Regions from separate parts of the Colwellia sp. E150_009 genome, predicted to be linked through region 1. Evidence: predicted binding sites of a transcription regulator. Region 1 holds the regulator's gene; each other region holds the start of a gene.
What was found. The regulator sigma-54, encoded in region 1, starts transcription at its own class of promoters, with help from an activator protein. The targets are predictions, from matches to a motif close to GTTGGCACGNNNNTNGNNT.

Region 1 (7,930 bases):
CCGACATATATACTAAATCAGGACAGCTTTCTCATGTCATTGTTGCAGATCGTATGGAGCACTATGCCAAGCTTGAAGTAACCCACTTTGAACTGCCTAATTACACTTTATATCCTCACAACAATTCGGCAAAATCAATTGACTCCAACGAGCTGAACAATAATGAATTAGAAGACAGAAACTCAGCAACGCCCTTACCTGAAGAAAAAGCTTTGCCATGGAATATTAGCGCAAAAGAAGCAACACTTTATAAAAACAATAGGGTTATTTTAAATCATCGCGTACACTTAAGCGCAACAGATAAAAATAGTTTGATACAAGAAATACATTGTAAATATTTAGAACTCGATTTAAATACTAACATTATCAGCTCAGATCAAACCGTCATGGTCCAAGGAAAGGATTTCACCATGTACGGATCTGGCTTGATAATTGACTTAAACACCAAACAGATGACATTAACTGAACATGTACGTACCATTTATAAAAAAAGTAATAGTTAGTCCCTTGATAACTATTAAAAAACTCAGCAAAAGTTTATTACTTGGCTCATTAGTTTTCGGCTTATCAGCACCTCTATTTGCAGCCAAAAAAGATCTCACGCAAGAAATTACAATAAAGTCTAAACGTCAATCAGCCGATTTAAAAAATAAAATAGCAAGCTATTTGGATGAGGTGAATATCAGCCAAGGTACCATTTCAATTGTTGCAGACATTGTGCAAGTTTATAGTGGCATTGACAGTAATACGAAAGAAAAATCAGATACTTATCTGGCTAAAGGTGATCCCGCTATTTTCCAGCAAGCATTAGAAGACGGCAGCTTAATTAGCTTACAAGCCAATGAAATAAAGTATCAACCTGACCTGCACATTATTACTGTTTCAGGTAATGCACAAGTCAAACAAGCTGGCAGCAAAGTTACCGGTGAAACAATCACTTACAATACATTAAGTGAAAAATTAGAAGCCATAAGTAGAAATGACGATTCCGTCACTACTGTTTTACAACCAGCTCAAATTAAAGCTCAGCAAAATAAAAAGAACAATGACAGTAATAATGAATAGTATTGAGAATACACCAAAAGAATCAACCTTAATAGCCCAAGGGTTATCGAAGTCATATAAACATAATAGAGTAGTAAAAAGTGTTAGTTTAACGGTGAAAGCGGGTCAAATTGTAGGATTGCTAGGCCCTAATGGCGCAGGAAAAACCACTTCTTTTTATATGATTGTTGGGTTAGTACCCAACGACGATGGTAAAATCATTCTAAATGATCAAGATGTTACACTTGCCCCTATGCATGAACGCGCACGCCGTGGCATTGGTTATTTACCACAAGAAGCCTCTATTTTTAGAAAACTTACCGTCACCGATAACATTATGGCTATTTTACAAACAAGGAAGAACCTTAGTGAGCTTGATAGGCAAGCTAAGTTAGAACACCTGTTAGAAGAGTTTAATATTAGTCATATTAAAGATAACTTAGGTATGAGCTTATCAGGTGGTGAGAGAAGACGCGTAGAAATTGCTAGAGCCCTAGCTGCAGAGCCTGAATTTATTTTACTTGACGAACCCTTTGCTGGAGTTGATCCTATTTCTGTTGGCGATATAAAAAAAATTATTATTCACCTTAAAAATCGTGGAATTGGTATATTAATTACCGATCATAACGTGCGTGAAACACTTGATGTATGTGAACATGCTTATATTGTTAGCCACGGAGAAATTATTGCCGAAGGTGATTCAAATCAAATTCTTGCAAATCAAAAGGTAAGAGATGTATACCTTGGTGAGCAATTCACGCTATAGTTAGCACAGACATAAAAACTTAAGCTATGCTTATTATTATGAAAATTAAATAAATAAATAAAATTATTAATAGGAATTAGAAAACGTAGATGCGCCCAACTCTGCAGCTCCGAATAGGACAACAACTAACCATGACGCCACAACTGCAACAAGCGATAAAGCTGTTGCAGTTATCAACGTTGGAACTTCAGCAAGAAATTCAAGAAGTGCTTGAAAGTAATCCTCTTCTTGAAGTGAATGAGCAACAAGCATCCGATACTAGCGCTGATAATGATTCAAATAATAATTCAGATAATCTTGAAGAAGCCTTTTCAGCAAAAACTTCTGAAAAGACTGCCACTGATGGCAGTGAAGATTCATCCGCAACCATTGATGAAATCAGCACAACAGAAGCTATGGAAAAAAATGATATTCCTGAAGAGCTAAATATCGACACAACATGGGAAGAAAGTTACAGTGCGGGCACATCAAATACAGGCGCAATTAGTAGCCCAAGTGAAGATTATACTTATCAAGGTGAAACAACCGACTCTATTCAAGATCACCTTTTATGGCAAATGGAGTTAACCCCGTTTTCAGAAACCGATAGAGCTGTCGCTATCGCCATTATTGAAGCGGTAGACGACGCAGGTTATATGACAGTGTCAAGTGAAGACATTTTAGAAAGTGTTGGTATAGAGGGACTGGAACTTGACGAAGTAGAAGCTGTATTAAAGCGTATCAATGTTTTTGATCCTATCGGCGTTGCCGCTCGCTCTATTGCTGATTGTTTGCTGATTCAATTAAATCAATTTGAGCCAACTACTCCGTATTTAAACGAAAGTAAGTTAATCATTAAAGAGCATATTGATCTACTTGGTAACCGTGATTATAGACAACTCATGCGCAAAACGCGTCTTAAAGAAGATCAGTTGCGTGAAGTGATGCGATTAATTCAAAGTTTAAATCCGCGCCCTGGTGATGTTGTTGCAAAAAATGATGATCAATATGTAATACCTGATGTGTCTGTAGAGAAAAAAAATGGTCGCTGGGTGGTAGAATTAAACCCAGATACCGCCCCTAAATTATCCGTAAATCAACAATATGCCGCTATGACAAAAACTACCAAGTCATCAAGCAGTGATGGCCAATTTATTCGCGCCAACCTACAAGAAGCTAAATGGTTTATTAAAAGCTTAGAATCACGTAACGACACCCTATTAAAAGTATCTAATTGTATTGTTCAACGCCAACAAGGCTTTTTTGAGCATGGCGAAGAAGCTATGCGTCCCATGGTATTGAATGATATAGCAGAAGCAGTAGATATGCATGAGTCTACGATTTCACGGGTAACTACCCAAAAATACATGCATACCCCAAGGGGAATTTTTGAATTAAAATACTTTTTCTCAAGTCACGTTAGCACAGAAAATGGCGGTGAATGTTCATCAACCGCTATCCGTTCTTTAATCAAAAAACTCATTCTAGCGGAAACACCTGCTAAGCCGCTAAGTGATAGTAAAATGGCTGATTTACTGGCCGAGCAGGGAATTAATGTTGCGAGACGAACCATAGCCAAATATCGAGAATCTTTGTCTATTCCCCCGTCAAATCAACGTAAGAGTTTACTATAATAGCTATATACTAGCTCAATTAAGATAATAAGGATCGAACTTATGCAAATTAACCTTACTGGCCACCATGTAGACCTAACTTCATCATTAAGAGAATACGTTAATACTAAATTTGATAAATTAGAACGACATTTTGATCACATCACGAATGTGCATGTGGTACTGACAGTAGAAAAGTTAGATCAAAAAGCGGAAGCAACGGTGCACTTAAAAGGCAATGAAATTCATGCTTCAGCAGTCAATACTGACATGTATACATCAATAGATACTTTAATTGATAAATTAGATCGCCAAGTGCTTAAATATAAAGGCAAAATATCGCAACATTAGCGCAATAATATAAAAAATTATGACACTACAAGACATATTAACACTGGACTGCACGCAATGTGCAGTACCAGTACAAAGTAAAAAACGCCTACTTGAACAAATTTGCCTTCTTGCCGCTAAGCAATTAGGAACCGCTAGTCCAACCGACCTACTGGATAGTTTACTCAACCGTGAAAAAATGGGTAGTACAGGTATTGGCAATGGTATTGCAATTCCTCATGGTAGATTAAATAATACAGATAAAGCTATCGCCGTATTTTTAACAACTCAGCAAGCCATAGATTTTGACGCAATAGACAACAAACCTGTTGATATATTCATCTGTTTATTTGTGCCTGAAAATAGTACACAAGAACACTTAGATACATTACAGAGTATAGCCAAGCTGTTTAGTAATCGTAAAACAGCCAAACAAGTACGAAAATGCACAAATCAACAAGAAATGTTTAATCTTATTCAACAAGCAACTTAAAGTTGCAATGATATAGAAAATTGCGTGTTGAGAGTCACTCGTTTCACGAAACTTTGTACCCGTAAGTCGAGGCTTAACTTATGAAACTTATTATTGTTAGTGGACGTTCTGGCTCTGGGAAATCAGTTGCGTTAAGGGTGCTAGAAGATTTAGGGTATTATTGCGTTGATAATATTCCTGTAAACTTATTACCCGCATTAACTCATACTGTTATTCACGATTATGAAAATGTTGCTGTAAGCTTAGATGTTCGAAACCTACCAAATGATCCTAATGATATTTTAGAAGTTATCGAATATCTGCCAAATGCGATTGATATTACTACCTTATTTTTAGATGCTGATGATAATGATCTTATTCGACGTTTCAGTGAAACTAGACGCCTGCATCCACTTATTAAAAAAAATATTCCATTAGATCAAGCTATCGCGTTGGAAAAAAAACTACTAACCCCTATTTCTACTAATGCTGACCTGTATATTAATACAACTCAATTAAGTCCACATCAATTAGCCGATTTAGTACGCGAACGCATTCTTGGTAAAAAAACAGGTTCAATGGTATTAGTCTTTGAATCTTTTGGTTTTAAACATGGAATTCCTGCTGATGCTGACTATGTTTTTGATGCGCGTTTTTTACCTAACCCGCACTGGGAAAAAGAATTAAAAGCCTACACAGGTTTAGAGCAACCAATAAAAGACTTTCTTGCCAGCCAACCCATTGTGACAAAATTTGTATGGCAAATTAATAGTTTCATGATGACTTGGCTACCCCATTTAGAACGCAATAATAGAAGCTACCTTACCATAGCCATTGGTTGCACTGGTGGTAAACATCGCTCAGTTTATATTGCAGAATTATTATCCAGTAACTTTCGCAAAGAGAAGAAAGATGTGCAAACTCACCATAGAGATATTAAAAAAACTAAAGAGTAAATCACCATGCCCTCCAAGCCAACTCATAACAATATTATAGTCAGTAAAGAATTAACCATCATTAACAAACTTGGCTTACATGCACGAGCCGCGAGTAAATTGGCACAACTTTGTCAAAAATTTTCAGCAGAAATCACATTATCTCTTGAAGAAAAAGAAGCCGACGCAAGTAGCATCATGGCGATTATGTTGCTTGCTGGAGCACAAGGTAAAACAGTAAAAGTAACCGCCCAAGGTACTGATGCACCAGAGGCTTTAGCCGCAATAGGACAGCTTATTGGGGATAAGTTTGACGAAGAGGAATAATTTACAGCAACGACGTAAAATTGCTGCAAGAAATACAAACTTACGATAAACTTATTAGTAATTATAAATATTAATTGGTATTAATAGACCTGTAATAAGCATTTAATAACATTAGTATAGATCGTCACTCTAACATCCAAGTAATCTCTATGCCTGACATAATAGAACAAGAAACTATTCAACAACGACTACATCAAGTTAATGAAGCACTTGATAGTGGCATGTTTGTTTATGTTCGCAGATTACTACAAGACATGACCGCTTATGATTTAGCACTTTTTCTTGAATCTTCTCCAGCTAAAAGTCGTCCTGTTTTATGGCAACTCATTGATGTTGAACACCATGGCGAAGTGCTTGAAGAACTCAACGAAGAGGTACGTAAAGGCATATTACAAAGCATGCGCCCTGAGAAGCTTGCTGCTGTTGCAGAAGGCATGGATGTTGATGATTTAGCCGAAGTATTACGTACTTTACCTGACAGAGTATATCAAGAAGTACTTAACTCAATGGACTCCCAAGACAGGAGTCGAGTAGAAACCGCCCTCTCTTATGACGAAGATACTGCTGGCGGTATAATGAATACCGATACCATTACCTTACGTCCAGACGTAAGTGTTGACGTGGTATTACGTTATTTAAGACTGAAAGGACAACTGCCAGAAGCAACCGACTCTTTTTATGTGGTAGACAGAAATAATCGCTTTATTGGTGCCGTTTCACTGGCCGCTATTGTAACGGCTAAGCCAGAAGTTATTATTTCAAGCCTAATAGATTCCGAAATTGAAGCTGTACAAGCGAGTATGGAAGAACAAGAAGTGGCTCAATTGTTTGAAAAACATGATTGGTTTTCTGCTCCTGTCATCGACCAAGAAGGACATTTACTGGGTCGTATCACAATCGATGATGTTATTGATATAATTCGTGAAGATGCCGAACATAGTATGATGAGTATGGCGGGTTTAGATGATGAAGCTGATACATTTGCCCCTGTTATAAAAAGTACAAAGCAGCGTTCTTTATGGTTAGGCGTAAACTTAATTACAGCCTTACTCGCCGTTGCCGTTACCAGTATGTTTGAAGGCATTTTTCAACAACTGGCTATTTTAGCTGTACTTAACTCTTTGGTACCCAGTATGGGCGGCGTTGCAGGTAATCAAACCTTAACCTTAGTTATTCGTGGTATGGCATTAGGTCATGTGGGTAATCGTAATGCCAGAGCACTATTAAACAAAGAAGTGGCAATAGGCTTTTTAAATGGTGTTATTTGGGCGCTATTAATTGCCACAGTTGTTTCTGTTTGGAAACAAGACTTGATGTTAGGCGCGGTAATAGCTTTTGCCATGTTAATGAACATGACAGCCGCAGGTTTATCGGGCGTTCTTATTCCATTATTGTTAAAACGACTTAATATTGATCCTGCCCTTGCTGGCAGTGTTATTATTACAACCGTCACTGACGTGGTAGGAATATTTGCTTTTTTAGGCACAGCAACACTCTTACTTACCTAGCCATAGTATAAAGCAATACCCTAATCAAATAGCGCTTCAATAAATAAAATTTGAATTTATTTAAATATCTACTATGTTTTCTAGTTAGAGCAAAGTTTTGCTACTCATAATTTACGGTTGTCGTAATAGGCAAGGATGTTGTCAATTTTTAGAAGTTTGTTTCTTAAACTAATTTAATCGTACTGTTTAACCACCCAAAACGGCCAAGTATTCAATTCTTATTCTGTTTTTTTGGTGTATTTAAAAAGGAGAAAACCATGTCTGTAAATCAAATTTCATATGATGAAGCAAGAAAACTCATGAAACCAGGTGATGTTATTGCCTTTGGCGGAAAAGGGCACTTTTCAGAAATCATCAAATTTGCTACGTTTTCTAGCGTTTCTCATGTGGGGGTTATTCTTCAAACCAAAATAACAGAAGATGATACGAATAGATTTTTCAACCAAATTATAGAATCAACCTCATTAAATGGCTTTAATGGCGTAAATATATCAAGATTTAGCGACAGACTTAACACCTACGAAGGCGAACTGTGGTGGCTTCCCCTCAGTGATAATCACAGGGCAGTTTTCGATGCTAAGTCTTTTTACAATTTTTTATTCAACCAAGCAAAAAACAAAAAACCTTACGATATGCCACAAGCCATAAAATCAGCCGTTGATGCATTAGATAACTTGCCTTTTGATCTGCATGGACCAACATTCAACAAAGAGGATTTTAGTAAATTCTTTTGTTCTGAACTTGTTGCCGCAGGGTTAGAAATTTCAGGCGCTATCAATTCAATTAATGCCTCTGAAGTAACACCAATCGACTTGTGCCGTTGGAATATATATCAAAATAATTATTATCAATTAAAAGGTGACCCAGATAAAAAAATATCTCGATTCAATACTGCATCACCTGCTCATTGGAATCATTAGCCACCATCATAAATGAGCTATCGAGCATGCGCTCAA
Region 2 (7,930 bases), on a different contig from region 1:
CCTAGCGTCTAAATTAAAGTTGCGCATGGCTGAAGAAAAAATGAATCAAGAATTAGTGCTTGATGCGGTACTAGGCATACAAGATGGCCAAAACCCGCGTGTTATTGAAGGATTACTGAAAAATTATTTAGCTGAAGGTAAGCGTAAAGCTGGAACTGCTGATGACGAGTAGCGCTGAATTAATCTACGGGAGGTTGTATGGCTGAACAAGAATGCAAATGCCCACCTCCAGGGTTACCTGCTTGGATGGGAACTTTCGCTGATCTCATGTCATTATTGATGTGCTTCTTTGTTTTGCTATTGTCTTTTTCTGAAATGGACGTGATGAAGTTTAAACAAATAGCAGGTTCTATGAAGTTTGCGTTTGGTGTACAAAATAAAATAGAAGTAAAAGACATCCCCAAAGGCACAAGTATTATTGCGCAGGAATTTAGGCCCGGAAAACCTGATCCAACGCCTATCGAGCTGTTACAGCAACAAACCATGGAAATGACCCAACAAATGTTGGAATTTCAAGCAGGTGAAGAAACTTCTGCTGGTGGGCGTCAAGAGCAGCGTGGGGAAGAACGTGGCGGTAACGCACAAAATACCGAAGACTCATTATCTGCACAGGCTTTGCGACAAGCGCAAGAGCAAATGGAAAAAGCAGCACAAGAGCAAGTGAATGATTTAGTGAAAAAAGTGGCTGAACAGCTTGAACAACAAATTTTAGATGGTGCCATTGAAGTTGAGTCATTAGGACAGCAAATTATTATTAGAATTCGAGAAAATGGTTCATTTCCTTCCGGATCTGCATTTTTACAACCTAAGTTCAAACCTATTATCAGACAAATTGGTGAGTTACTCAATACTATGCCAGGCGAAGTGATGATTTCAGGGAATACAGATAACCGTGGCGTTGATTCAGAGTTATTTGATTCAAATTGGGATTTATCAAGTAAGCGAGCCGTTGCTATTGCACATGAAATGATTAAAGTGCCAGGTTTTGACCAAACACGTTTAATTGTGGCTGGACATGCAGACACCCGACCACTAGTACCTAATACTAATGCGTTAAATCGTCGACGAAACCGCCGTGTTGAGATTTCAATTAATCAAGGTAAAGCGAAAGAAAGTGAGCCAATTCAAATAACACAATAATGCAATGTTAGCGACAAGATAGTTAGCTTTGATGTTGTAAGATAGTTAAAATATCAAATTGATTTTTTAACTATTGAGTTGATTCACTTAACTAAAGATTACCTTCGCCATGCTGTGTATCATAGGTGAATATTACAAATGATGCTCTTATTGTTTTATTTGTTAAAACAATAAGAGCATTTATAGCCATAAAGATACTGCGGCACAGCCCTTAAAATAATCCTCCTAGTTGGTATAGCTTTTGCTAATTCTTAATTAGCGTCAAAAATTTATCATTAAGAGCAAGCTGTATCCAATGCAATTAACCACCTATTTTAATCAAATTAATAAGAAAAACTTATCCCAAATATCGGGGCTTGGTACACCGCTATTAGTTATGGCTGCTTTAGGTATGGTTATTTTACCAATGCCAGCGTGGCTGCTTGATGTACTTTTTTCTTTCAATATCGCTTTATCATTAGTAGTGCTATTAATTACGGTTTATACCCTGAAACCACTAGAGTTTGGTTCATTCCCTTCTGTTATTCTTATCGCAACTATTTTGCGCTTAGCACTAAACGTAGCGAGTACCCGGGTTGTTTTACTTGAAGGTCATGACGGCACTGATGCGGCAGGTAAAGTGATTGAAGCTTTTGGCTCAGTAGTTATTGGTGGTAACTATGCTGTTGGTTTAGTGGTTTTTTTGATTCTCATTATTATCAATTTTGTTGTAGTTACTAAAGGGGCAGGGCGTATTGCTGAAGTAACAGCACGTTTCACGCTAGATGCTATGCCTGGCAAACAAATGGCAATAGATGCTGATTTAAATGCGGGGTTTATTAACGCTGAACAAGCAAGAGAACGCCGTATTGAAGTAACAAGTGAAGCTGATTTTTATGGTTCTATGGATGGTGCCAGTAAATTTGTTAAAGGTGATGCGATTGCCGGTATTTTGATTTTATTCATTAATATCATTGGTGGCTTAGTTATTGGCATGGTACAGCACGAACTTAGCTTTGATAGTGCGGTTGAAATTTATACATTACTTACTATCGGTGACGGTTTAGTGGCGCAAATACCAGGTTTATTATTATCTGTTGCCACAGCCATTGTTGTTACACGTCAAAATACCTCTCAAGATATGGGAGATCAAGTAAGTAGCCAGTTAGGGCAAGCAAAATCACTTTATATTGCAGCTGGGGTTATGTTTGTCATGGGTGTTATACCAGGCATGCCTCATTTTGCTTTTTTACTGTTTGCAGTCGGTATTGGTGCCATGGCTTATGTAGGTAGCAGACATAAAATTACCAAGGCAATTGAGCTAGAAAAAATAGCAGAAGAAGAGCAAGTGCAAACGCAGCAAAAAGAAGAAGAAGTTAAGGAATTGAATTGGGATGATGTGCATCATGTAGATGTTATTGGTTTAGAAATTGGCTATCGTTTGATTCCTTTAGTTGATAAAGCGCAAGGTGGAGAATTACTTAGCAGAATCAAAGGTGTACGTAAGAAGTTGTCGCAAGAGTTTGGCTTTTTAGTGCCGCCAGTACACATTCGTGACAACTTAGACTTAGACCCTAATAGTTATCAAATATCTTTAATGGGTGTCACAATTGGTAAAGCAGAAATACGTCATGATCAAGCATTAGCGATTAACCCAGGACAAGTGTTTGGTAAACTTGAAGGGGTTGTCACAAAAGATCCGGCTTTTGGTTTAGATGCGGTTTGGATTAACCAAAATCAACGCGAGCAAGCACAAACATTAGGTTATACCGTGGTTGACTCAGCAACTGTATTAGCAACCCATTTAAGCCAAATATTAACGAATAATGCTTCTCAATTGTTAGGACATGAAGAAGTACAAAACTTGTTGGATATGCTAGCGAAAACGTATCCTAAACTTGTTGAAGGTTTTATTCCAGATACACTTTCGTTGGGTACTGTTGTTAAGGTACTACAAAGTTTAATGAATGAAGGTGTGGCTGTTCGTGATATGCGTTCGATTATTCAAACCTTGGTTGAGTATGGGCCTAAGAGCCAAGATGCCGAAGTACTAACGGCGGCAGTGAGAATTAGCTTACGAAAATTTATTATCCAAGATCTTGTTGGCCCAGCCCATGAAGTACCTGTCATAACCTTGGCGCCTGAGTTGGAACAGATGTTGCACCAGTCTATGCAAATGGCAGGAGATGATGGCGCAGGTATTGAACCTGGATTAGCAGAACGGTTGCAGAAATCTTTAACAGAGGGGGCTCAACAGCAGGAATTGGCAGGCGATACACCAATATTGTTAACTTCTGGAATTCTACGATCAGTGCTGGCTAAATTTGTAAAATACACTATACCAAGTTTAAGGGTTATTTCTTATCAAGAAATACCTGATGACAAGCAAATTAAAATTGTTAGTGCCATTGGACAATAAATAAAAGTAACGAGAAAAATAGTGCGAGTAATGAAATTGCCGAAATTCGGTCGGTTATTTCACAAGTCGACACTTGAAAATTGCACTAAATGAGGAGTTCACTGTGAAAATAAGACGTTTTGTAGGCAAAGATATGCGTAGCGCATTAGCCCAAATAAAAGAAGAATTAGGTGTAGATGCAGTTATTATGTCTAATAAAAAAATTCCTGAAGGCGTCGAGTTAATGGCAGCGGTTGATTATAATCAACCAACACCGCAAGAAACTTCTCATACAAGTAGTACGCACAGTCAAGATGAGCAGAATAGTCGTGAAGTATCAAATGATACGGTTAGTCTTACTCAATCATCACCACTATCAACTGAGGTAGGGGCATCAGAGACCAAATCAAATACTGCAACAAACACACAAATGCCTGTAGATAGCCTATCTGCATTATTGAATAGACAGGTTCAGCATCAACCAAAAATAAATGAGGCAGTAAACAATACTAATAACACATTACCAATCAGCACCGAACATATTAATTTAGGGGCAGAACCTCAAATACCTAGCCAAGATGAAAATATTGAAGATCAACTACGTAGCTTTACCGAGCGATTACGCCACTCTAAGCCTGACGGTACTATTCTTTCGCCAGAAGCCGTTAATACACAAAGTAATGGACAAGATGAAAATCATATTTCTTTAGAAGCTGAGCATATGGCAAGCAAAATACAAACAAAGCAGTCTACGGGGCAACAGGCAGATCAAAATGGCTATGCTACCCAAGAAAATTTTGATAAAATGCAGCAAGAAATGGCCTCTATTAGAAAGTTATTAGAGCATCAAGTATCGGGCTTGATGTGGCAAGAGATGGCCCAAAAAGAACCACAGAGAGCGGTCTTAGTTAATCGCCTTTTAGGTTTAGGTTTAAATGACCAAATTGCCGATCAAATAGCGGGTTATGTACCTAGTCAATATAATGACACTGAAGCATGGCAGCAAGCAACTAAGCTAATTGGTGAGCAACTTAATACAACTCAAAACGATATTATTCATCGTGGTGGTGTTGTTGCGTTAGTTGGTCCTACAGGTGTAGGAAAAACAACAACTATTGCTAAACTTGCCGCACGTTTTGCACAAGTACATGGTCATGAGCATGTTGCACTGATTTCAACAGATACATACCGAATAGCGGGTTTTGAACAACTTGCAACCTATGGAAAAATTATTGGTTGCCAAGTAAAGTTGGCAAAAGACAGCCAAGCATTAGATTTATTACTTGAACAGTTTTCTAACAAGAAATTAATTCTAATCGATACGGCAGGTATGGGACAAAGAGATATTCGTTTAGCTGAAAATTTAGCTAACCTAGTAGCTAATACTCGCGTTAGAATAAGAAATTATTTAGTGCTTGCAGCTAACAGCCAGCAACAGGTTATGCAAGAAAATGTAGATAGGTTTAAAAAAGTACCGTTGTCGGGTTCTATTTATACTAAACTTGATGAAAGCGTAAGTATTGGTGAAATAATTACAACTTCAATTCAAAATGGCTTGCCAATAGGTTATCTTACGGATGGGCAGAGAGTGCCAGAAGATATTAAAGTTGCAAATGTTGAAAAATTAGTTACGCTTGCCGATAAAATGGCAGCAAAGAACAATGTCACTTATGCTCAACGAACAGTTAGGCCGATGCCAAGAACGCAAGCCGTAGCTGTATAGCAGCGTTTAAATTGACGTATTTTAGTGAACTATGCATTAACTACTAGCAATAATATAAGAGAAATATAAGAAGTAATAAATGTCAGATCAAGCGAGTGGCTTAAGAAAAATGCAGGACTTAAAAAAAGTTAAAGTAGTAGCAGTTTCAGGTGGCAAGGGAGGGGTTGGTAAAACCAACGTCTCATTAAACACAGCTGTTGCTCTTGGTCAACAAGGTAAACGAGTATTAGTCTTAGATGCCGATTTGGGGTTAGCTAATGTTGATGTTATGTTAGGCTTACGAGTACAACGTAATCTTTCCCATGTGTTATCAGGTGAATGTGAACTAGATGATATTATTATCACTGGCCCTAGTAACATAAAAATTATTCCAGCGACTTCTGGATCTCAATCTATGGTTGATCTAACCCATGCAGAACATGCAGGGTTGATACGTGCTTTTAGCGAAATGAAAACTCAGTTTGATGTACTCATTGTTGATACGGCGGCTGGTATCTCTGATATGGTATTGAGCTTCACTCGCGCAGCACAAGATGTCATGTTAGTTGTATGTGATGAACCTACCTCGATTACCGATTGCTATGCACTAATGAAATTACTTAGTCGAGATCACAATGTTTTCAAATTTAAAGTGGTTGCCAATATGGTGCGCAGTCCTAAAGAAGGGCAACAATTATTTGCAAAATTGACAAAAGTTACGGATAGGTTTTTAGATGTGGCACTTGAATTAGTTGCCGTGATCCCTTTTGATGAAAATATTCGAAAATCAGTGCGCAAGCAGCAAGTGATTGTTGAAGCCTTTCCAGACTCCCCAGCAGCCATTGCATTTAAGGATTTGGCTAAAAATCTTAGTCGTTGGCCAGTACCGCATCAAGCATCAGGTCACTTGGAATTTTTTATTGAACAATTACTCGATTACTAACTTTTAATTAATATCACTCGTTTGTTGAACATTAAAGACCCAACAAGCATTTTAAAATAATTTTGGTGGGAATAGTAAAAAGTGGTAAAAACTAATGCCTATATCAACCCAATTGACAAAACAGTGTTACTTGAACAATATACTGTATTGGTTAAACGAATAGCCTATCACTTGCTAGCACGTTTGCCTGCGAGTGTCATGGTTGATGATTTAATTCAATCGGGTATGATCGGCTTATTTGAAGCAGCGAATAATTTCGACAACACCAAAGGTGCTAGTTTCGAAACGTTTGCAGGTATTCGCATTCGCGGAGCGATGCTTGATGAAATGCGCCGTGGAGATTGGACTCCTAGGTCAGTGCATAAAAATAGCCGTATGGTTACGGAAGCTATTAAGCAACTAGAAGCCAGTTTAGGGCGGGATGTAACAGATATAGAAGTTGCTGAAAAGCTTGAAATTTCATTAAATGAGTATCATCATATATTAAGTGAAGTGAGTACTGGTAAAATACTTGGTATTAATGACTTAGGCGTGAATGAAGATGCACTGATGCTTGATAGCACGTGCCAAAGTGATGACCCATATCAAAGTATTGAGCACAAAGCCTTTAAAAAAGGTTTAAGTGAGTGTATTAGTACTTTACCAGAACGTGAAGCTCTAGTACTGTCTCTATATTACGATGAAGAATTGAATTTACGTGAAATTGGACAAATACTGGATGTGAGTGAATCGCGCGTCAGCCAAATTCATAGTCAAGCAATGCACAGGTTAAAAGCTCGTATGCAATCTTGGCAAAGTTAAGTACAATAATAATTATGTTAACCTTTAGAAATATGAATGTTTAGCCGGAGGGTGTCTTGGATAAAAATATGAAAGTGCTTGTTGTTGATGATTTTTCAACTATGAGACGAATAGTGAAAAATTTGTTACGTGATTTAGGCTTTACAAACATTCAAGAAGCGGATGACGGTAGTACAGCTTTACCTATGCTTCAGAATGGCGATTTTGATTTTGTTGTCACTGATTGGAACATGCCGGGAATGCAAGGTATTGACTTGTTAAAAGCTATTCGCGCAGATGCAAATTTAGCTCACATCCCCGTATTATTAATTACAGCTGAAGCAAAGAAAGAGCAAATAGTAATGGCAGCTCAAGCAGGTGTAAATGGTTATATTGTTAAACCATTTACTGCTGCTACCTTAAAAACGAAATTAGATAAAATCTTCGAACGTTTAGGTTAGTTTTTATTTAGGTGGGCTGCTTACAGTCCACAAAAAACATTTGTTAGTGCTTTGATTAAGTGTTGAGGATATTGCATGAATATGGCAATGGTGGGACGAATTTCATTAGAACAGGCTAGGTCTCTAGTTGAATTTTTAGAAAATGATCAGCAAGAAAAAGCCGATGAGCTTATTTCTAAGATTCAAAATCCAATTAATTCTGATTTATTTGCTGAAATCGGTAAATTAACTCGTCAACTGCATGACTCTTTAACAAATTTCAACATTGATTCACGATTAAGTGATTTAGCAACAGCGGATATTCCTGATGCAAAAGAACGTTTAAATTATGTTATTACCAGCACCGAAGAAGCCGCAAACAAAACAATGGATGCAGTAGAATCTATTTTTCCAGTGCTTGATAACATTGCTGATCAAGTCCGTGCTGTTAACCCCGCATGGACTAAATTAATGAATAATGAGATTGAGCTTAAAGAGTTTAAAGCATTATGTGTGGATCTTGATTGTTTATTAGCGACAACAGGCAA
Region 3 (7,930 bases), on a different contig from region 1:
TTGAAACGGGTAAAAATTCATTTTTTTCAGCACGTAAAAAACATCAATTTATTGCACAAAACTACGATGTGTTAGTTGATTCACCCATTGAAACAGGTATCAATGAGCATCATCAATTTAGTGTTGAAGGCCGTGATTATGAATTAGTTATTTGGGGCAAGGGTAATTACGATAGTGCTAAAATGGTAGCTGATTTAAAAGTATTAGTACAACAAAGTAAGCATATTTGGCATGACTATCCTTTTAAACGCTATGTTTTTATGGTGCATGCAACGAGTGGAGCACGTGGTGCAACAGAGCATTTAAATTCAACAATTATTCAAACATCTCGCTTTAAATTTTCACAGCGAAAAGATTACTTACGTTTTCTTTCAACAGCAGCTCATGAATTTGTGCATACGTGGAATGTAAAACAGTATCGCCCTAAAGGGTTAGTTCCTTATGATTATCAGCATGAAAATTATTCAACATTACTTTGGTTGAGTGAGGGGTCTACGAGTTATTTACAAAACCAACTGTTATTGCGTGGCGAGTTAATGTCTAGCACTGAGTTTCTTGATAACCTAGCAACCCGTATAACGGGGTACCTTCATAAACAAGGAAGACAAAGTCAAACTATTGCACAAGCAAGCTTTGACAAATGGTTAGAAGAGGGGGGGGATTATGACAACAACCACAGCGTTAATATATATTCAGAAGGCTTTTTAGTCTCTTGGTTATTAGATTTCTCTATTATGGAAAAAACAGCATTAGAAAAAAGTTATCGTGATGTTCATAATATACTTTATAAAGACTATAAAATTCCGAAGGGATTTGATGAAAATGACTTGTTAACCATATTAAAAACGGTAACTGATGATGACTATCAAACGTGGTGGCAAGAAAATATTCATGGCTATGCTAATGTTGATTTTAATGTTTTGTTAGCTAAAGCAGGTTTGACTATGTCTTATGGCAAGAAAGATAACTTAAACCAAGAGGCTTGGATAGGTATTAAAACAAAAGTGGTTAGTAATGGTTTGGCAATAACTCATATTGAAAAAAATAGTCCAGCTTGGCAAGCGGGCCTTATGTTAGATGATATTGTTATCGCCATTAATGATTTACGTGTCATTGATAAAGATTTAAGTACAAGGTTAAAAAACTTTAAGCCAGATGATGAAATCCGAGTTACTTTTTTCCGTAGAGATGAGCTAGCCACAAGTACAATACAATTAGGTAAAATACCTAAAGGGAAATTAAAAGTTGTCCCTGTTTTAGAGGCTAGTGATGAACAAAAGGCCTTTTTTAAACATTGGACCGGGCTTGAATTCCCTGTTGATGATACGGAAATTATAACAGAATAACCGTATTATTTGTTTATACCCAAATCACCTGAAATGAGCACCTTGAGGTGGTTTGGGTTTATAAGCTGAACATGGGCTTATTGTCTTAATGTTCTGGCGTTTGGAGCACAACGTATGTGTGTGCTCCTAAACGGATTTATATCTAATCCGCCTCGGCGAGTATAACGGGCAAAAACAGTAAGTTCTTCTAATTGGCAATATTGCTGCAGATCACAGAATATTCGTTCAACACACTGTTCATGAAATTCATTATGTTGACGAAAAGATATTAAATACTGTAAAAGTACATTATGGGCTATTGCTTGCCCTTTATAGCTAATATACACACTTGCCCAGTCGGGTTGATTGGTAATTAAACAGTTAGACTTTAATAAATGACTGACTAAATTTTCATTTACTATGGTTGTCGCTAAGTTATTTTGTGCATTGCTAAGTATTTCAGCGCTATACTGGTAATTATCAACAATAATATCTTCATCATCAATGCATGTAGTTTGTTCTGCAGTTGGTTTGATTGATAGAGCAGGGCATTGCTCAACAGTAAATAACGTAACTTGCGCTTTAATGCCTGCAACAGCAGATAAGTCCTTAACGAGTATTTCCTCAACTGCGGTAAAGCTATCAAATTTACTTTGATTAAAGCTATTTAAATACAGTTTGAAAGATTTAGACTCAACTAAGTTTGGGCTTGAACAAGCAAAGCGAAACTCAGCCAGGGCAACAACAGGTTTACCATGGTTATTTAACCAGGATAATTCATAACCATACCAAACATCTTCACCAATAAAAGGTAAAGCGTTCCCCGTTAGAGATAAATCATTCCTATTTAAGCTTCGTGGTACCGCTTGTAATAAATTTGGGTTATATTCACTACAATATTCAGTAGTTTTGCCAAGTGTCAAATCAGTAAGTTCTTTAGAGTTTTGGTCAATTGCCATCGTTTTTTCTTTTGCTGAATAAAATTTTAATAAGTTATTTTAAAGGATCTATGAATTAGATGACATCAACAAATCAAACTAAGACAAATTTAGTGGATGTTTTGCAACAATTTTCCGCACAATATATCGAACAATATCAACTGAAACACAAGCATCTGCCCGTAATTGAACATGACGAAGCTTGGCCTTCGCCCTGTGAACTTCCACAGAAAACTGATTCAGGTAATGTTTTTTGGAGGCCAACGACTATCAAAAAAGAACAAATGTTAAATTTTGATAATGTTGAATCAGCGTTAGAAATTGTGCTCCATGACGATATTAAAAGTTACTTTACTACTCAGTTTAGTGAAACACTTGATGCAAGTTGTGAAGAAGGCGACCTGTCTTTATTGTTTGCTTGGAATGAAGATGACTTTCAACGCCTGCAAGAAAATTTAATTGGTCACATTTTAATGAAACAAAGGTTAAAGCAAGCTGAAACTGTTTTTTTTGCAGTAACTGATGAAGAAGATATGATTATTTCAATTGATAATGACTCTGGCTCAGTGTGGGTTGAACGTGTTGGTTGTGAACCGCATAAAAAATTAGCATCGTCATTAATTCAATTTATAAGTATGCTTATGCCTAAAGTGAATTAATTTTACTTTTTTTGCTGATTTATTAACGCTTGAACCTGTATTTTTAATTCGTGTATTTCTTCTTTTATGCCCGCTAATTCATCATGTAAGATACGCTCAAACGATTCTTCATTAATTGATGATGAGTTGTTTTCTTTATCTAAAACAATAGGTTTTTCTGTTGGTAAAGTGGTAAAGCCAGGTTCATGCTGCCAAGTTTTTAATACGGAAATAATGACAGGTAAAGGGACTTTTGTTTTTAGCTTTGTTTTGATTGATGCAACCGTTGGTTTTTTGCCTTTGTTTGCAATTTGGTTTGCTAAGATTGTAATTTCATCATTTATTGTCATTTTGATTAATCTATTCGTTATATTAACTACATTTTAGCCAATGATACTATTTATGTCAGGTGTTAAATAAAAATATTTATGTTTGTATAATGAAATCAGTTAGTTATAAAAAATTTTATTTTGGTTTGTTTTTTGCTTTTCATCTAATGAAAAAATTATTTATAATTTTAACTATTATTTATTTGGAGTAAACATGAAAAAATCACTTTTGGCCCTTCTTGTTGCATTACCTTTAGCGTCTACATTAACTGGCTGTGTTATTGCGGTAAAAGACGGTGAAGTCGACCACTCATTTATGCGAGACAGCGGTGATAGAAGTTATGAAAATCGTAAGAAAATAGCACAAGTACAGCTTGGCGCAAGTTTTGTTGATATGCAAGAAAAACTGGGAGTGGCCGATTTTTCAGAAACTTATAAATATAATGATCAAATAATTCGCGTATTATACTACAGAAGCCAACGTAAGCATAAAGATGGGCTAACAACGAAAGATGAATGCACTTACCTAGAGTTTGTTGATGGTGAATTAGCTCAAACAGGTAATGGCGGTAATTATAAAAAACTTTCTTCCAATTAACCGTTAATTTTTATAAAAAACAGACCTGTTGTTTAACACTTCTTAAAATGAATTAATACAGTAATCTTATGTATTAATTCATTTTTTATTGTTTTTTGTCGTAATTTTTATTCTCACAAATAATTATATTCATTTGATTTAAGTTATTTACATCTTCGGCATTACGCTTGTACCAAAAAAATGTTCTGGTACAATCAGTTTTATAAATTTGTTTTTAGGTAGTTAAACTCATATGGTTATAAAAGCCCAAAGTCCAGCCGGATTTGCCGAACAGTACATTGTAGAATCTATTTGGAATGGCGGTTTTCCTCCTGGTTCAATTTTACCAGCAGAGCGTGAGTTATCAGAGTTAATTGGTGTAACTAGAACAACATTAAGAGAAGTGTTGCAACGTTTGGCACGTGATGGTTGGCTAACTATAAAGCATGGTAAGCCTACAAAAGTAAATAATTTTTGGGAAACATCAGGTTTAAACATTTTAGAAACATTGGCACACCTTGATCAAGAAGGTGTACCTGATTTGGTTGATAATTTATTATCTGCACGAACAAATATTAGTGCAATTTATATTCGTGGTGCAATTAAAAACAACCCAGAAAAAGCGATTGAATTGCTGAGCGCATATACTGAGGTTGAAGACAATGGTGATGCCTTTGCAGAATTTGACTATAATTTAAATAAAGAATTAGTAGTGGCATCAGGAAATTCGATTTATTTACTTATTTTAAATGGCTTCAGAGGCTTATACTCTCGCATTGGTAGTTTATACTTTGCTCACCCAACGGGTCGCGAAATTTCGCGAACTTACTATCAGAAGCTTATTGATTTAGCAAAAGAAAATCGTTTCGATGATTCGATTTTTGCAGTACGTAAATACGGTATTGAATCAGGTAAACTTTGGGGTGAATTAAAAGAAGACGTGTTAAAAGAACTCACCGAAGAGTAGTCGACTATTATTATATAGTTCATCGCTATGAAGTTCGTCGGATTTACTTATAAAGGCGGCAATCATCGCCTTTTTGTATGCTAAATTACTTTAAATTATGTGGTGGTGTCTTTATCACCACATCGCTCAATAATCTCGTCTATACCTTCATTATTTTCTTGAACAATCTCAACGTTAAATTGCCATAAATAATGTAAATGTTTAAGTACTTCTGTTTTAGAGTCGCCTAATTGAATATTATTATGCGGTATGTAGCGTAAGGTTAGGGATCTATCCCCTTCAATATTGGCGTTAACAATTTGTATATTCACTTCTAAATTACTTAGATTATATTGCTCAGCAAGTTTTTCTCTTATTTTTTTATAACCTTGTTCATTGTGTATTGCTCCAATTTCAACATAATTATTTTTTTCGTCATCATGAATATGAAATAACTTAAAATCACGAATCAATTTAGGTGACAAATATTGACTGATAAAACTTTCATCCTTAAAGTTTTTCATAGCAAAGTGTAAAGTGTCTAACCAATTACTCCCTGCAATTTCAGGAAAATAGGCTTTATCTTCTTCTGTTGGGTGTTCACATATACGTCTAATATCAATAAACATATTGAAGCCCAATGCATATGGGTTAATACCAGAATAATAGGGGCTGTTATAGTCTTGTTGTGCGACTACATTGGTATGACTATGTAAAAATTCTAACATAAACTTATCTGTTACTAAGCCTTCATCATACAGGTGATTCAAAATAGTATAATGCCAAAAGCAAGCCCAACCTTCATTCATCACTTGTGTTTGTTTTTGAGGATAAAAATATTGAGAAATTTTTCTAACGATACGCACTATTTCTCGTTGCCAAGGTTTTAAAAGTGGTGCATTTTTTTCTATAAAGTAAAGAATATTTTCTTGAGGTTCAGACGGAAATTTATATTTTTTTTCCTTTTTATTTTTATCTGGCACAGTGCGCCACAAGGTGTTTACTTGTGATTGTAAATATTCTTCACGTTCAGTTTGGCGCTTTAACTCTTCATCGAGTGATATTTTCTGTGGTCTTTTATAGCGATCTACGCCATGATTCATTAATGCATGGCAAGCATCGAGTGTAGCTTCAACTTCATCGATTCCATATGTATTTTCACATTTTGCGATATAGTTTTTAGCAAAAAGCAAATAATCAATAATTGAACTTGCATCAGTCCAAGATTGAAATAAATAGTTGCCTTTAAAGAACGAATTATGTCCATAACAAGCATGAGCCATGACTAAGGCTTGCATTGGCATTGTATTTTCTTCCATAAGATAAGAAATACAGGGGCTAGAGTTAATGACTATTTCGTAAGCTAACCCCATCTGACCACGTTTATAGTTTTGTTCTGTTTGAATAAATTTTTTGCCAAAAGTCCAATGATTATAACCTATTGGCATACCAACACCTGCGTATGCATCCATCATTTGCTCAGCCGTTATGACTTCTATTTGATTAACATAAGTGTCTAATTGATAGTATTCGGCCACACGTGCTATTTCGGTTTGATATTGAGCTAATAGTTCAAAAGTCCAGTCTGGAGAATCATCTAAAGGGGTTACTTCTTGTGTTTGCTGGTTTGTTTTTTTATGTGTTGTTACCATAATTTTACCTATTCTTTTTGCCTTGGTACGTTTATGTTTTGCCCTTTTATTTATCAATATATTTATGCTGCATTTTGAGTATTCTTTTTAAATAGGTCTCTAAATACAGGATAAATATCCGAAACTTCTTGTATGTGTGCCGTAGCAAAGTTTGAATGTGAACTTTTTAATTGTTGGTATTGTTGCCATAGTGTTTGATGGGCGCGCTGGGTTATTTCGATATAACTAAAGTAACGTGCTTTGGGTAAAATGTGTTTGGCCAGTATTGATTTACAATGCGGTGAATCGTCAGCCCAGTTGTCTCCGTCTGATGCTTGCGCGCCATAAATATTCCATTGGTTATCATTGTATCGTTCATTGATTATTTCACTCATCAACGTTAGTGCACTTGAAGCTATCGTTCCACCAGTCTCTTGAGAATAGAAAAACTCGTGTTCATCTACTTCTTTTGCTTGGGTGTGATGACGTATATAAACCACATCAATATCTTTATAGGTTCTACTTAAAAATAGAAAAAGAAGAATATAAAAACGTTTGGCCATGTCTTTGGTTGTTTGATCCATTGAACCTGAAACATCCATTAAACAAAACATGACAGCTTTTGATGTGGGGACTGCTTGTTTGGCATAGTTTCTAAACCTAAGATCGAAGGTGTCAATAAAAGGGACTTTGGCTATTTTTTTTTCTAAATTAGCTATTTTTTTTCTTAGATTGTCACTCTCTTTTTGTTGAATAGAATCATGAACAACGTTATTACAATTGAGTGCTTCTAAAGTTTGCGTGTAATGCTTAAGTTGCTTTCTTTTAGATGCGGTCATGGCAATACGCCTAGCAATAGAGCCTTGTAATGATTTTACAATATCAATGTTAGAAGGGATGCCTTCTGCACAAAAACCTGAGCGAACCGTTTTGTATTCAATTAATTTATCGAGTTGATTTTTCTCAAGGTTAGGTAATTCCAAATCTTCAAAAAGTAAATTAAGGTATTCTTCTTTAGAAATAGAAAAAGTAAAACTATCCTCACCCTCACCATTGTCACTTGCATCACCTTCTCCAGCACCCTGGCCTTGTTGGCTTGGAGGTTTATTAATTCTGTCACCGCTAACAAATTGATCATTGCCAGGGTGAACCTTGTCACGAATACCACCGCTACCTTGATGAAATATAGGCTCAGACAAGTCTTTTTTCGGAATAACAATGTTTTCACCTGAAGTAATATCAGTAACTCCACGTTGACTAATTGCATCAGAGACAGATTTTTTTATTTGGTTTTTATAACGCCTTAAAAAACGTTGACGATTTACAGTACTTTTATTTTTACTGTTTAGTCGTCTATCAATAAAATTAGCCATAGTGACTCCTTACTGCGTAACTATAAATGCAATTTAAACCCTGTTTACTGTTGTATTTTGTCATCTATGCTTCAAAAATTTAAGAAGATTTTCTTACGCGTAAATACCATTCAGACAATAATCTAACTTGCTTTTGTGTGTACCCTTTACTCATCATACGCTCAACAAAATCA
Region 4 (7,930 bases), on a different contig from region 1:
TTGTCATCAGCTGACTGTAATAGTTCAAATGAAGTTATTATACCTTGTTCACATTGATAGTTAGCTTCGATAGTATTTACACCAGCTTGATATAACCAGTCTTGTTGCCATTGGCTTAAATCTTTACCACTCGTTTTAGCTAAACTGTTGATAAAATCATCGAGAATAGCATTTTTATAGGCGTTGTCTTTTAAGTAGTTATGAATACCTTGCTGGAAGATTTTTTCACCTAATAAGTGACGCAATTGGTTTAGTACCGAAGCGCCTTTGGAATAAGTTATTGCATCAATATTATCAAAGGCATTTGCTGTTGATGGTACGGGAACTTCAATTGGATGCGTTGTGACTTGTTGATCAGCACTATAGGCGGCTTGTTTACCACCAGCATAAAAACTACGCCAAGCGTTGTTAAACTCAGTTGCTTCACTTGTGGCAAGGGTTGCCATAAATGCTGCAAAACTTTCATTTAACCATAAACCATTCCACCACTTCATGGTGGCTAAATTACCAAACCATTGGTGTGCCATTTCATGCATTATAACACTGGCAAGCCTTTGACGGCGGCTTTGGCTCATTTCGCCGTTGGTTAAAAAACTTTTTTCAGCGAAAGTAACCGCAGCAGAATTCTCCATTGCACCATATAAAAAATCAGGTACTAATACTTGATCATATTTCTTAAAGGGATAGTTGATTCCAAAATATTCATCAAAAAACTCAAAGCCTTGTTTGGTATAGGTAAACCAGTGTTCTGGTGTGATTTGATCTGCAACAGATTGACGGGCAAATAAACGCAGTGGATATTTGCCGCTATTGTCTTGCCACATTGTGTACGGACCAGCATGCATAGAGAAATTATAAGGACTCAAGATTAAGGTTTTTGGAAACTGCCAAAGGGTAAATTCGCCTTGTGGTGTTGTTTTGGTTTCTCTGGTTGCTGAAAATACGGTCCAATCTTTTGGTGCAGACACTGTTAGCTCATAAGTCGCTTTAAGATCAGGTTGGTCAAATAGGGCAAACATTTGTTGCGCAGCAGCAGGTTCAAAATGGGAATAAAGATACACTTTGCCATCAACTGGATCTTTAAAACGATGTAAACCTTCGCCATTAGTGTTGTGTTTACGTGTAAAACTAACCGAAACTTTATTAGAACCTTGCTTTAGCTGCTGAGCAGGTAAAGTAATAAACCAGCCGTTATAGTTTTGGTTGAGGTTTGGTTCAGTTACTGTTTTACCATTAATGATTAAATTTGTTATTTCTGCCTTATTTAAATCGACTGTCAAAGGTGTTTTATTATCTGATAAATTAAAATTAATAGTAGATGTTGCCGTAAAATTTTCTTGGCCTGTTAAGTTGAAGCTCAATTGATAATTTACGTTAGACACACGTTCAGAACGTTTAAATGCTCGCGTTTGACTTAGGTATTGGTTTTCTACTCTAGGAGATAAAGGCGTTGATGTTAGTGCAGATGTTTGATTATTACTGTTATTTGCTTCATTTATTGATGATTGGCAACCACTTAATAATGATACCGATATTATTATTGTAATTATTTGCAGAGTTAAGTTTTTACGTAAATTTTTCAAGAGTAGTCTCAATATGAGCTTTGTAAATTTTAATGAATTATAAATCAGAACGCCTTTAGGGAAAAGAGCACGCCTATTGACATTTAAATGCTAAAGGCTTGAGCGTAAAGAAGTAAGCACAATGCAATAATGCTCTGATTTGGAGAGAAGAGGGGCTTATTAAGTAGTAATATTGGTGCAAAAAAATTATAAACAAGTGAGCTTTAAGTCTAACTTATTGATATTAATTGTTTTAATTCTTTGGCTTGAATTTTGTATTCTAATGATTTATGAAAAATGAATTTTGGAAAATAAGTAACCGTTAAGTTGATAAAATATGAGCATATTTACAAAAAGTGTTAGAAAGAGTAATACAACAAAATATCAATTAAATAGCTCGCTGAACGAGCAATTAAGTATCTTACTTGTTGAAAAAGGTGTTGACCAAAAGTCATTGTTAACTAGGTCGTTAGTTGACTTTGGTTATCAGGTCATTCAACACAGCTATCAAAATGATAATATTATCGAGCAAATTGAGCTATATAACCCTAATATTCTAATATTAGCCACTGATTTACCCAGTAATTCCATACTGAGATCTTTGTCTGAGGTAAATCAATTATTACCTTTGCCTATTATCATTTTCGCAGAAAATGACTCTCCTAATGTGATTAAAAAAGCCATCAAGTCGGGAGTAAGCGCTTATATTGTGAGTGAAATACATCCTCAACGAATTAAAAGTATTATTTCTGTTGCTAACGAACGTTTTAAAGCCGTAGAGTCATTAAAAAATGAGCTTAAACAGGCAAAGACTCAGCTAGAAAGTAGAAAATTAATTGAACGAGCCAAAGGTTTATTAATGGAACAAAAACAATTAACTGAGAAAGAGTCGTATGAAGCGTTACGAAAAATGGCGATGAATCAAGGAAGTACTTTGGCTATGGTCGCCAAGAATATTATTGATGTTTGCTCTCTGCTTTCTGCACCTAATATAACCAAAACAATTTGAACATATGTGGTGCAGTTCATTATTTTTGTGCAATTAATAGGGGCTAAATAGATGTTGGTGGGTTTTTTATCATAATAAACAATGGGTTATATTTTGGCGTGTTTTGTGCTTTATTTGTAGTTATAAACTGGTAATAGTTTACTTAAAACATTTTTATCAATGGCGATAAAAATTGAAAATTGAACTTACAACAATGGCGTTGTAAAAGATGAGAAACTAAATTTTTCATCTGTTGAGCAATGGCGCTCATCAATACTCAACTTACATAAGTTGAGTATTGATGAGCGTTTTTTATTTTAATCTTTAAATTTTTATTTATACCGCAAGGAACATATAATGAATTGGATCAAATTAATAACCTCTACTTTGATAAGCGTTTCACTTTGTACTGTCATCTCATTTTTGGTGGCTAGTACAGTGTTTAGTGAGGAATTAGGAGAACCTGAAAAAGATGAGCTGAAATTTGGCTTTATTAAACTAACTGATATGGCTCCTATTGCCATCGCTTATGAAAATGGATATTTCGAAGATGAGGGGTTATATGTCACTATCGAAGCGCAAGCGAACTGGAAAGTCCTCTTAAATGGTGTTATTGATGGCTCATTAGATGGCGCACATATGCTTGCTGGTCAACCCATCGCCGCAACCTTGGGATATGGTACTCAAGCAGATATCATTACGCCATTTTCCATGGATTTAAATGGGAATGCTATTACGGTATCCAATGATATTTGGGAGAAAATGAAGCCAGGTATTCCTAAAATGGCTGATGGCAGGCCTGTCCACCCTATTAAAGCAGATACGTTAAAACCTGTTATTGAAGCATTAAAATCAGCTGGAAAGCCATTTAAAATGGGTATGGTATTTCCTGTTTCCACTCATAACTATGAGTTACGGTATTGGTTGGCAGCAGGCGGTATACATCCTGGTTATTATGCGCCTCACAAAGGTGATACGTCAGGACAAATTGATGCACAAGCATTGTTATCAGTAACCCCTCCACCACAAATGCCATCAACGATGGAGGCAGGAACAATTCATGGTTACTGTGTTGGAGAACCATGGAACCAACAAGCGGTATTTAAAAATATAGGCGTGCCAGTAGTTACCGACTATGAAATTTGGAAAGATAACCCAGAGAAAGTTTTTGGCATAACCGCGAAGTTTGCCGAAAAATACCCAAACACCACTATTCGTTTAACACGTGCATTAATACGAGCTGCCAAATGGTTAGATGAAAACAATAATGCAAACCGTCCTGCTGCTGTAAAAATTCTTTCGCAATCAAACTACGTAGGTGCAGATTATGATGTTATTGCTAATTCAATGACAGGTACTTTTGAATATGAAAAAGGTGATAAACGTGCTGTACCGGACTTCAATGTGTTTTTTAGATATAACGCAACATACCCGTATTACTCTGATGCTATTTGGTATTTAACGCAAATGCGTCGTTGGGGGCAAATCTCTGATGATAAAAGTGACCAATGGTACAAAGAGCTGGCTGCAAAAGTATATCGTCCTGATATCTACACTAAAGCAGCAAAGTCGCTTATCGCTGATAAGATAATTTCAGCAAGTGAATTTCCTAATTTTGAAAAAGAAACAGGTTTTAAAGCACCACAAAAACACTTTATTGACGATATTGTTTACGATGGAAGTCAACCAAATGCTTATTTAGAAAAATTCAAAATTGGTCTTAAACAAGGGCAAAAACTTTAAAACGATATTTATATTCATACTGTTGAAGATGCGGAAAACTCCCATTAATAGCCAGTTTGGATATACACATTAACATATCGATAAAGGAATAAATTTATGAGTTCAACAGCAATACACATTCACAAATCAACAACTTTTGAGAGAGTAATGAAAACCAAGATGAAAATTGTCAGTAAAATTTCAGATGCATTGTTATTGCCCATTGTAGGCATTTCAATATTTTTATTTTTATGGTCAATTACAGCGCAAAATATCAATACCTCGTTAGGTGAATTTCCTGGTCCTAGGGCTGTTGTTGAACAATTCTCTAATTTGTACGATGAACATATCACAGAACGAGAGAAAGCCAGTGCATTTTATGAGCGCCAAGTTAAACGCAATGCGGCAAAAATAGAAAAAAATCCTGATTATGTCCCAAAAATTAGAGCGTACACGGGCAAAGAAACGTTTGTTGACCAAATCTTTACAAGTTTGATCACCGTAACCACTGGCTTTTTAGTTGCTGCTCTCATTGCTATCCCATTAGGTATTTGGATGGGGTTAAGTCAACGCTTAAATTCAGCCTTTAATCCGATAGTGCAAATTTTTAAACCTGTCTCACCTTTGGCATGGTTACCGTTAGTTACCATGATTGTTAGTGCAATGTATGTCTCGGATGATCCTATGGTGTCTAAATCCTTTTTAACCTCAATGATCACAGTTAGTCTTTGTAGTTTATGGCCGATGGTCATTAATACCTCAATTGGTGTTTCATCAATAGACAATGATTTACTCAATGTAAGTAAGGTTTTACGTTTACCGACTTTTACACATATTAAAAAAATAGTGTTGCCAGCATCGATCCCCATGATATTTACTGGCATGCGTTTGTCTTTTGGTGTCGCTTGGATGGTGTTAATTGCTGCAGAAATGTTGGCGCAAAACCCTGGTTTGGGTAAGTTTGTGTGGGATGAGTTTCAAAACGGTAGTTCAGACTCACTGGCAAGAATTATGGCCGCAGTTATTGTTATCGGTTTTATAGGTTTTTTATTAGATCGGTTGATGTTAGCTATACAACGCAAAGTATCTTGGGATAAAACCAGCGTAAACGCTTAAGGAAAAATTATGAATTCACCAATAATAACTGACAGCAAAGAGAATCCATTTTTAAATATTAGTCAAATAGATATGGCTTTCCCTACTGATACAGGCAGTTTTACCGCACTAAAATCAGTCGATTTACAAATAGATAAAGGGGAGTTTATATCCCTTATTGGTCATTCAGGTTGCGGTAAATCAACAGTGCTGAATATTGTTGCAGGGCTTTACCAAGCAACAAAGGGAGGCGTATTACTAAAAAATAAAGAAGTGAATAAACCAGGACCTGAACGCGCAGTTGTTTTCCAGAATCACTCTTTATTGCCTTGGTTAACGTCTTTTCAAAATGTCGAACTTGCAGTTAAACAAGTTTTTAACAAAACCATGTCAAAAGCTGAGATGAAAGAATGGATTGAATATAACTTAACACTGGTTCATATGGATCATGCTATGCATAAACGACCAGATGAAATTTCAGGAGGCATGAAGCAGCGTGTAGGTATTGCACGTGCTTTAGCAATGCAGCCAGAAGTGTTATTAATGGACGAACCTTTTGGTGCCCTCGATGCATTAACTCGCGCACACATGCAAGACTCCTTAATGGAGATCCAAAATGAATTAAACAACACCGTGATTATGATCACTCATGATGTTGATGAAGCAGTTTTACTCTCTGATCGTATTGTGATGATGACTAATGGGCCTGAAGCAACGGTGGGTGAAATTTTAGAGGTAAACCTAGAACGACCGCGTAATCGGTTATCGCTAGCTAAAGATATTGTATATAACCGCCTACGCTCTGAAGTATTAACTTTTCTATACGAAAAACAACGAAAAGTAGAAAATATCTCTGAAAAACCTACGGCAAAAAAAACAATAGTAAAGCAGGCGGTTAATGAGTCGTAACTCTTTGTTACTTAAGTCTAAAGTAAAACTAATACATGAAAATATAAAAAATTAAAACAAACGTAACTAAGAAAATAAGAGGAAATAAATACATGAAACCTTCGAAGAACGCGCTATATCTATCTACTATTTTATTGACAAGTAGTGCTTCAGTAGCAATGGCTGATTCAATTACTGAGGCATTAATTAATGGTAAAATGAGTGCAAATTTGAATTTACGTTATGAAAATGTTTCACAAGATAATGCTCTTAAAGATGCCGATGCATTGACATTACGAACCAGAGTTACCTACATTACAGACAGCTTTAAGGGTTTTTCTTCATTGGTAGAATTTGAAGATTCACGTAATGTACTTGGTATTGATGATTATAATAATACTTTAGGGAAAAATGGAGCCTACTCGGTGATAGCAGATCCTGAAACTACTGAGTTAGATCAGTTTGTATTACAGTACAAAAATAAATTATTAACAATGAAGGCTGGACGCCAAGTGATTACTAAAGATAATCACCGATTTGTAGGACACGTAGGTTGGCGTCAAGATAGGCAAACTTTTGATGGAATAACTTTTGTGTATCAACCTATTGATGAGCTAAGCCTTGAGTATGGCTATATCACCAAGCGAAATAGAATTTTTGCCCAAGGAAATGATATTGATTCTAAAGATCATTTACTTAATGTGTCATATAAAACAGCTATTGGTAAAATAGCTGCTTATAGTTACTTATTAGAAGTAGATAATGATGTTGAAAATGGGCTTGATACTTATGGTTTAAGTTTAAATGGTATGGCTGATGTTGGTGAGCAAACAATTTCATATAAATTAGAATATGCAACGCAAGACTCTGATAGTGCCACTGATTCTTACAGTGCTGATTATTTAGCTGCAGAGTTAGGTACATCGTTTTCTGGTATTACTATTAAAGCTGGATATGAATTACTGGGATCAGATGATGGTATGTTTGGTTTTTCTACACCCTTAGCAACATTACATAAATTTAATGGTTGGACAGATCAATTCTTAGCAACACCAAAAGAAGGTTTAGCTGATATGTACGCGAGTATTGGTGGTAAAGTTGCAGGCGGTAAGTGGTCGGTTATTTATCATAAATTTGATGCTGATAAAGCATCGGCTACGGTTGATGATTTAGGTTCTGAAGTGGATGCAGTATATACTAAAAGTTTCAGTAAAAATTATTCAGCAGGTATTAAATTCGCATCATACTTTGCAGGTGATTTAACAGCAGGGAAAGTTGATACAGACAAAATATGGTTATGGGGTACAGTGAAGTTTTAAAAATAAACTTGGCTTCATAAAAAAGCCAGCGATTAATTGCTGGCTTTTTAGTATTTAAAACATTAATATTTAATGGCTTAGCATTAAATTATTGGGTTCTTAATCTTTTGTTTACTTTTTCTTTTTCACAGCTTTAGCGTTAGGTAAATCGGTAATTGAGCCTTCAAAAATTTCTGCGGCTAAACCAACTGATTCATGCAATGTTGGGTGTGCATGAATAGTTAAACCAATATCTTCAGCATCGGCACCCATTTCAACAGCTAAACAGATTTCACCTAGTAATTCACCTGCATTGATACCAACAATGGCACCACCAAGGATACGGCCACTGTCTTTTTCAAAAATAAGCTTTGTTT

Region 2: a site for sigma-54 is predicted at 1,369-1,387, ahead of flhA (flagellar biosynthesis protein FlhA). Genes of this name have one in related genera too.
Region 3: a site for sigma-54 is predicted at 3,371-3,389, ahead of ACE1OF_RS17030 (DUF3192 domain-containing protein). Genes of this name have one in related genera too.
Region 4: a site for sigma-54 is predicted at 1,823-1,841, ahead of ACE1OF_RS03640 (ANTAR domain-containing response regulator). Genes of this name have one in related genera too.

Annotation. Positions count from the first base shown of each region.
Region 1 covers NZ_JBHFOM010000001.1:124,849-132,778, reverse strand. The annotation lists gene lptC (LPS export ABC transporter periplasmic protein LptC) at 1-503, shown strand, start outside; gene lptA (lipopolysaccharide transport periplasmic protein LptA) at 508-1,065, shown strand; gene lptB (LPS export ABC transporter ATP-binding protein) at 1,058-1,810, shown strand; gene ACE1OF_RS00610 (RNA polymerase factor sigma-54) at 1,900-3,423, shown strand; gene hpf (ribosome hibernation promoting factor) at 3,466-3,753, shown strand; gene ptsN (PTS IIA-like nitrogen regulatory protein PtsN) at 3,773-4,225, shown strand; gene rapZ (RNase adapter RapZ) at 4,306-5,160, shown strand; gene ACE1OF_RS00590 (HPr family phosphocarrier protein) at 5,167-5,466, shown strand; gene mgtE (magnesium transporter) at 5,616-6,974, shown strand; gene ACE1OF_RS00580 (hypothetical protein) at 7,232-7,894, shown strand.
Region 2 covers NZ_JBHFOM010000005.1:146,669-154,598, forward strand. The annotation lists gene pomA (flagellar motor protein PomA) at 1-172, shown strand, start outside; gene ACE1OF_RS04175 (flagellar motor protein MotB) at 199-1,140, shown strand; gene flhA (flagellar biosynthesis protein FlhA) at 1,436-3,538, shown strand; gene flhF (flagellar biosynthesis protein FlhF) at 3,642-5,240, shown strand; gene ACE1OF_RS04190 (MinD/ParA family ATP-binding protein) at 5,320-6,162, shown strand; gene ACE1OF_RS04195 (RNA polymerase sigma factor FliA) at 6,244-6,963, shown strand; gene cheY (chemotaxis response regulator CheY) at 7,020-7,403, shown strand; gene ACE1OF_RS04205 (protein phosphatase CheZ) at 7,479-7,930, shown strand, end outside.
Region 3 covers NZ_JBHFOM010000050.1:296-8,225, reverse strand. The annotation lists gene ACE1OF_RS17050 (M61 family metallopeptidase) at 1-1,346, shown strand, start outside; gene queF (NADPH-dependent 7-cyano-7-deazaguanine reductase QueF) at 1,424-2,284, opposite strand; gene syd (SecY-interacting protein) at 2,344-2,922, shown strand; gene ACE1OF_RS17035 (hypothetical protein) at 2,925-3,251, opposite strand; gene ACE1OF_RS17030 (DUF3192 domain-containing protein) at 3,445-3,828, shown strand; gene fadR (fatty acid metabolism transcriptional regulator FadR) at 4,061-4,774, shown strand; gene ACE1OF_RS17020 (SpoVR family protein) at 4,870-6,405, opposite strand; gene ACE1OF_RS17015 (YeaH/YhbH family protein) at 6,468-7,757, opposite strand; partial or broken gene ACE1OF_RS17010 (PrkA family serine protein kinase) at 7,837-7,930, opposite strand, start outside.
Region 4 covers NZ_JBHFOM010000005.1:22,391-30,320, forward strand. The annotation lists gene pepN (aminopeptidase N) at 1-1,583, opposite strand, end outside; gene ACE1OF_RS03640 (ANTAR domain-containing response regulator) at 1,900-2,571, shown strand; gene ACE1OF_RS03645 (CmpA/NrtA family ABC transporter substrate-binding protein) at 2,908-4,293, shown strand; gene ACE1OF_RS03650 (ABC transporter permease) at 4,441-5,388, shown strand; gene ACE1OF_RS03655 (ABC transporter ATP-binding protein) at 5,461-6,276, shown strand; gene ACE1OF_RS03660 (alginate export family protein) at 6,369-7,574, shown strand; gene lpdA (dihydrolipoyl dehydrogenase) at 7,686-7,930, opposite strand, start outside.